Azospirillum brasilense: one gene and its partner. Each later gene encodes a partner of the first gene's protein in a complex. Links are inferred from orthologs where the notes say so. Each region holds a gene or a part of one and is shown in the gene's direction. Other genes may lie near its edges. The genes, in order: dapF and D3869_RS05360.

Region 1 (3,057 bases):
ACAGCCGGCTCGGCCGGCTGGCCGTGCAGTTCGGCAAGTTCGGCCTCGTCGGCGTGGTCGGTCTGGTGGTGGACACGGCGGTGGTCTACGCGCTGGTGTTCGGCGCCGGGCTGGAATTCTTCGCCGCCCGCATCCCCGCCTATCTGGCCGCCGCCACCACGACCTTCGCGCTGAACCGCGCCTTCACCTTCCGCGGGGCGGCCGACGCGCCGCTGTACCGGCAATGGGCGACCTTCCTGGCCGCCAACGCCTTCGGCGGGGCGGTGAATTACGGCGTCTCGGTCGGGCTGGAAGCCGCCCTGCCCATCGCCGAGGCCCACCCGGTGCTGGCCGTCGCGGCCGGTTCGCTGTCCGGCATGGCGCTGAACTTCGCCGCCTCCAAGCATCTGGTCTTCAAAGGCGCCTGACCTTCGGACTGCCAAGGGCAACCTCCCCTTCCGGATATCTCCCGAAGCCTCATTGTGCGCCGCCGCAGACACCCGAAGTCCATGGAATGGGGCGCATCCGACAGGACTGGCCCCGACACCGACCTGCCTTGGCAAAGAGCCGGGAGGGAGCCATGAACAACAGCGACGTGCTGTGGGCCTGGGTGGCTGGAGTCACCGTGTCCGTAGCCCTGCTGGTCGGGCTGTCCCGCACGGGCGGACCGCCGACCCATGCTGTGGAGGGGCATTTCACGTTGCCCGACATGGCGATGGGCGCCGCGGGTTGGGATTACGAGGCGTGGGAGCGCACCGGCGGAACGCCGCCGCGGCCCGAGTCGGAGGACACCCTCGCCCGGATGCTCGACCTGCTGGAAGGCATCCCCCCGGCGTCGGGCGCCACCCTGCCCGACGGGGACACGGCCGACACCGGCGGAGCCGAAACCCAGTGACTCCGTGAACTGTTTGCCGCGACCACCCCGTGCAGCCATGGACTCCGCAGGCCCGGTCGCCATATAACGGCGGTCATGACGCGCGAATTCCTGAAGATGCACGGGCTCGGCAACGACTTTGTCGTGATCGACGCCCGCAAAACGCCGTACTCGCCGGCCGAGGCCGAGGTGCGTGCCATCGCCGACCGCAAGACCGGGGTGGGCTGCGACCAGTTCATCGTGATCGAGCCGGCGAAAACGGACGGCACGGCGGGCTTCATGCGCATCCGCAACGCCGACGGCGGCGAGGTGTCGGCCTGCGGCAACGCCTCGCGCTGCGTCGGCTGGCTGCTGATGGAGGAGGCGGGGGCGGAGCGCGTCGCCTTCGAGACCAACGCCGGCATCCTGCAGGCCAGCCGCGCCGACAACGGGCGCATCACCGTGGACATGGGTCAGGCCAATCTGGACTGGACGCAGATCCCGCTGGCGGAACCGGCGGACACGCTGTGCCTCGACGCGGTGTCGCACGGCGGCTTCGCCGGTCCCACCGCGGTCAGCATGGGCAACCCGCACGCCGTCTTCTTCGTGGACGACGCCGAGGCGGTGCCGCTGGCCGAGGTCGGCCCGGTGTTCGAGAATCACCCGGCCTTCCCCGAGCGCACCAACGTCGAGTTCGTCCAGGTGCTGTCCCCCGGCAGCGTCCGCATGCGCGTGTGGGAGCGCGGGGCCGGCATCACCCAGGCCTGCGGGACCGGCGCCTGCGCCACCGCGGTCGCCGCGATCCGCCGCGGGCTGACCAACCGCAAGGTCGACGTGATCCTGGACGGCGGCACCCTGACCATCGAATGGCGTGAGGACGGCCGCGTCCTGATGACCGGCCCGGTCGCCCTGAGCTACAGCGGGCGGCTGTCTGCGGAGTTGGCGGCCGCCTGAACGAATGGCCGCCCGTTAGGCTGAAAGAGCATGAGCGACACTGTGACCAACGAGCCGGAGATCGTCACCTTCGGCTGCCGCCTGAACACCTATGAATCCGAGGTGATGCGCACCCACGCCCGCAACGCCGGGCTGGGGGACGTCGTCATCGTCAACACCTGCGCGGTGACCTCGGAGGCGGAACGGCAGGCCCGCCAGACCATCCGCAAGCTGCGCCGCGAGCGCCCGAACGCCCGCATCGTGGTGACCGGCTGCGCCGCCCAGATCGACCCGCAGCGCTACGGCGCCATGCCGGAGGTCGATCAGGTCCTGGGCAACCAGGAGAAGCTGCAGCCGGAAAGCTGGGGTCTGGCCCCGGCGGAGAAGGTGCTGGTCAACGACATCATGTCGGTCAAGGAGACCGCGGGCCACCTGATCGGCGGATTCGAGGACCGGGCGCGCGCCTTCGTCCAGGTCCAGCAGGGCTGCGACCACCGCTGCACCTTCTGCATCATTCCCTACGGCCGCGGCCCGTCGCGCTCCGTTCCCATCGGGGCGGTGGTGGAGCAGGTGCAGGCGCTGGTGAAGGCCGGCTACAACGAGGTCGTGCTGTCCGGCGTGGACATCACCAGCTTCGGCCCCGATTTGCCGGGCACGCCGACGCTGGGGCAGATGGTGCGCCGCCTGCTTGCGCTGGTGCCGGAGTTGCCGCGGCTGCGCCTGTCCTCGCTCGACTGCATCGAGATCGACGACGACCTGTGGCGCCTGATCGAGACCGAGCCGCGGCTGATGCCGCACCTCCACCTGTCGCTCCAGGCCGGCGACGACATGATCCTGAAGCGCATGAAGCGCCGGCACAGCCGCGCCGACGCCATCGCCTTCTGCGAGCGCGTGCGCTCCCTCCGTCCCGACATGGTGTTCGGCGCCGACTTCATCGCCGGCTTCCCGACCGAGACCGACGAGATGTTCGAGAACACGATGCGGCTGGTCGAGGAGTGCGGCCTGACCTGGCTGCACGTCTTCCCCTACAGCCCGCGCCCCGGCACCCCGGCCGCCCGCATGCCGCAGGTCGACGGCGGCCTCCGCAAGGAGCGCGCGGCCCGTCTGCGCGCGCGCGGCGCCGAGGCCGAGGCCCGCACGCTGGCCTCGCTGGTCGGGCGCGAGGTGTCGGTGCTGGTCGAGAAGGACGACCTCGGCCGCACCCAGCATTTCGCCGAAATCCGCCTGGGCACGCCCCGGCCCCCCGGCTCCGTCCTGCGCGCCACGGTCACCGGCGTGGCCGGCGGCGCGCT
Region 2 (3,267 bases), 890 kb from region 1 along the record:
GGCCCCTGGTGCGGCTCCGGGCGCAGCGCCGGGTGCGACGCCGGCTCCGGCCAACGGCAACGCCCCGGCGGCGCCGTCCGCGGAGAATGGCGAGGGCGCGCCCAACCAGCCGCCCTTCGACTACCAGCTGGCCCGCGCGCTCGACCTGCTGCGGGGCGTCGCCCTGTTCCAGGCCCGCGCGCACTGAGGGAAGGGAACGGGTCCGTGAACGCTGCCGCCCTGCTGGGCCGCCTGAAGCCCGCGAAACGGGAACGTTCCGGACCCGGCCTGCTGGCCCGCCTCCGGCGCCGCAAGGCCGGTGGCGATTCCGACGACGCGCCGCGCGCGCGCAAGGAGCGCCGCCCGCTGTCGCCCCTCGCCAAGAGGCTGCTCGGCGCCTACGCCGCGCTGGCCCTCGGGCTGGGCGGGCTGGGCGGTTGGCTGGCGATGAACGGAGAGCACACGACCGAGGCGTGGCGGGCCGCCATTCCCCGCGTCGAGGTGGCGGTCAAGGGCGCGCAGGCGCCCGCACCGTCGGCGCCGCCGCCCGCCGCGGTAGCGGCCGTTCCCGTCCAGCCGGCTCCTCCGACCGCCGCTCCGGCGATGGCTCCGCCCCCCGCCGCGGTCGCACCGCCGCCGCTCGCCGTGGCCGTGAACGAGCCGGTCACCCTGACGCCGGCACCAGTCCCCGGCCTGGTCGAGGATTCGCGCAACGGACCGCTGCCGCGCATCGCTGAGGACGGGCGCAAGCCCTGGCAGGTCTACGCCCGCCCCTTCCCCGCCGCCGACCGCCGCCCGCGCATCGCCATCGTGCTGGCCGAGATGGGCATATCCGGCGTGACCACCGGCAACGCCCTGCAGAAGCTGCCGCCGACGATCACACTGGCCTTCGTCCCCTACGCCGAGCGGCTGGACAACTGGGTCGAGCGCGCCCGCGGCAAGGGGCACGAGGTGATGCTCTCCATCCCCATGGAGCCCCAGGACTACCCACGCAACGATCCCGGCCCCAACGCCCTGTTGAGCATGCTGCCGCCCGAGCGCAACATGGAGCGGCTGGAATGGTCGCTGGGCAAGGCGGTCGGCTATGTCGGCATCACCAGCACCACGGGCAGCAAATTCACCGCCAACCCCGACGCGGTGAACCCGGTCGTCGCGGCGATGAAGGCGCGCGGCCTGATGGTGCTGGACGCCCGCGCCAACCCGCGCAGCGTCGCCGGCACCCTGGCGGGTCAGGCGGGCGTGCCGCGGGCCTTCGCCGACCGGGTGATCGACCGCGACCTGTCGCGCGGCGCCATCGACGACCAGCTCGCCGAGCTGGAGGCCATCGCCAAGGCCAACGGCGCCGCGGTGGGCATCGGCGCGCCCTACCCCAGCACCATCGAACGGATCAACCTGTGGCTCACCGGGCTGGCCGACCGTGGCATCGCCATCGTGCCGGTCTCCGCCGTGGCCAACATGCAGAAGCAATAAGGCGCATGAGCAAGAAGCCTATCGACCGCGAGTCCCTTCCCTACCGCCCCTGCGTCGGGGTGATGCTGCTGAACGACCGCGGGCAGGTCTTCGTGGCCCGGCGCTGCGACAGCAAGGACGCCTGGCAGATGCCCCAGGGCGGCATCGACGAGGGCGAGGGCGTGCACGAGGCCGCCCTGCGCGAGCTGAAGGAGGAGATCGGCACCGACAAGGCCGAGATCCTCGGAGAGACGGCGGAGAAGCTGCGCTACGACCTGCCCGACCATCTGCTGGGCAAGGTCTGGAAGGGCCGTTGGCGCGGCCAGGAGCAGGTCTGGCTGGCCGCCCGCTTCACCGGCGCGGACAGCGACATCGACCTCGCCACCGAGCATCCGGAGTTCGACGCCTGGACGTGGGTCGATGCCGACGACCTGCCCGGCCTGATCGTGCCCTTCAAGCGCCCGGTCTACGAGTCGGTCCTGGCGGAGTTCGCCCCGATCATCGCGACGCTGCGGCGGGGTTGACCCCCGCCGCGTCCGGCTTGTTCAGGCGACCTTGGCGAGCCGCTTGGCGCGGCTTTCGATCAGCCACCAGGCGCCGCGTGCGGCGACGCTGTAGAAGCGGGTGTGCGGCTTCAGCCCGCAGGCCTTGAACACCATCGCCACCGCCCGGTCGACGTGCTTGGGCCGGTAGCGGCCGTAGGCGCGGCGCATGTAGGCCTGATTGTAGGTCTTGTGCGCGTAGGGCTCGCCCTCCGGCGCGTTAGCCGCGTAGTAGGCGTAGGCCAGCTCGTCGTCCTCCGACTCGCCGATGCGCGACAGCGCGACCTTGAGGCGCTGGAACTTGTTGAGCTGCTCCAGCTCCAGATACTTCTTCGTGTAGGTGTAGAAGAGCTTGAAGTGGCGCAGCTCGTCGGCGGCGATGTTCTTGCAGATCAGCTTGAGGACCGGTTCGTCCGTCGAGTCGCCGATGGCCGCGTAATAGCTGCTGGTGCCGGTTTCGACCATGCAGCGGGCGATCATCTCGCCGGTGCGCGAGCCGCGGACCGAGGCGGCGAGGTCGATCGGCACCTTGTAGCCGGCGCGGAAGCGCTCCACGGCCCGGTCGAAGTTGAAGGTCGGATCGACCAGCTCCGCCCATTTGCCGAGCGCGCGGCCGTGCTGGACCTCCTCGACCGCCCAGCCGTGCGCGACCTCCTGGAACTCGGGATCGTCGTGGAAGACGTTGCAGAGATAGGCCGTGTAGTCGTCGGCGTTGAACTCCACCAGGGCCGCCGCCTTGATGAGCGGGACGAGATCGGGATCGACCTTGCTGTGGTCCAGTTGATCCCAGGGAAGCTCTTCGTATTTCCAGTGCAACGCCACACTCCACTCCCGCTGCTGGCCGCCGTTCCGGGCCGGTTGTTCCACGCTCTGACGGAGAATAGGACGGTAAAAACAAAAACGCCTCGACGGACGGGCCGGGAGGCGTTCGATCCCCTGGGGGATACTATGTATGGCTGCGATGGCGCAATGCAACGGAAACGGCCCAGCCGGCGGTCGCCGCCGGGCCGTGCCCGGTGTCAGTGCGTGGTCGCGCCGGTCGCGTCGAGCTTGGCGCGGGCAATGGCGATCTTCGCCTCCACGCGGGCCTTCTCGTCGTCGGACTTGGCGTCCTCCAGATCCTCGCCCAGGTCGCGGATCTGCTGCTCGACCTTGGCGCGGTCGATCTCGGCGACCGCGATGGCCTCCTCGGCCAGGACGGTGCAGCGGGTCTCGGTCACCTCGGCGAAGCCGCCGGCGACGAACACCCGGTCGACCACGCGGTCGGCCTCGTAGACGTCGATCACGCCCGGACGGA

Evidence for each region.
Region 2: the proteins of dapF (region 1) and D3869_RS05360 are in contact, whole or in part, in a solved structure (PDB 5YGU), measured with the Escherichia coli proteins. The link is inferred for Azospirillum brasilense from one-to-one orthologs.

What each region holds. Positions count from the first base shown.
Region 1 is NZ_CP032345.1:1,981,829-1,984,885, reverse strand. What follows is about bases 123-2,867. They hold dapF (diaminopimelate epimerase), read left to right. Parts: upstream 123-949; coding sequence 950-1,786; downstream 1,787-2,867. Other genes in these bases: mtaB (tRNA (N(6)-L-threonylcarbamoyladenosine(37)-C(2))-methylthiotransferase MtaB), read left to right, coding at 1,817-2,867; D3869_RS09585 (hypothetical protein), read left to right, coding at 560-874; D3869_RS09590 (GtrA family protein), read left to right, coding at 123-407. Outside these bases: more of D3869_RS09590, read left to right, coding at 1-122; more of mtaB, read left to right, coding at 2,868-3,057. UniProt on the Escherichia coli protein: Involved in the succinylase branch of the L-lysine biosynthesis and in the biosynthesis of the pentapeptide incorporated in the peptidoglycan moiety. Catalyzes the stereoinversion of LL-2,6-diaminopimelate (L,L-DAP) to meso-diaminopimelate (meso-DAP).
Region 2 is NZ_CP032345.1:1,092,115-1,095,381, forward strand. The notes cover bases 249-3,203. They hold D3869_RS05360 (RNA pyrophosphohydrolase), read left to right. Parts: upstream 249-1,454; coding sequence 1,455-1,952; downstream 1,953-3,203. Other genes in these bases: D3869_RS05355 (divergent polysaccharide deacetylase family protein), read left to right, coding at 249-1,449; D3869_RS05365 (acyl-ACP desaturase), read right to left, coding at 1,974-2,792; D3869_RS05370 (F0F1 ATP synthase subunit epsilon), read right to left, coding at 2,990-3,203. In the rest of the region: D3869_RS05350 (S41 family peptidase), read left to right, coding at 1-187; more of D3869_RS05355, read left to right, coding at 205-248; more of D3869_RS05370, read right to left, coding at 3,204-3,267. UniProt on the Escherichia coli protein: Master regulator of 5'-end-dependent mRNA decay.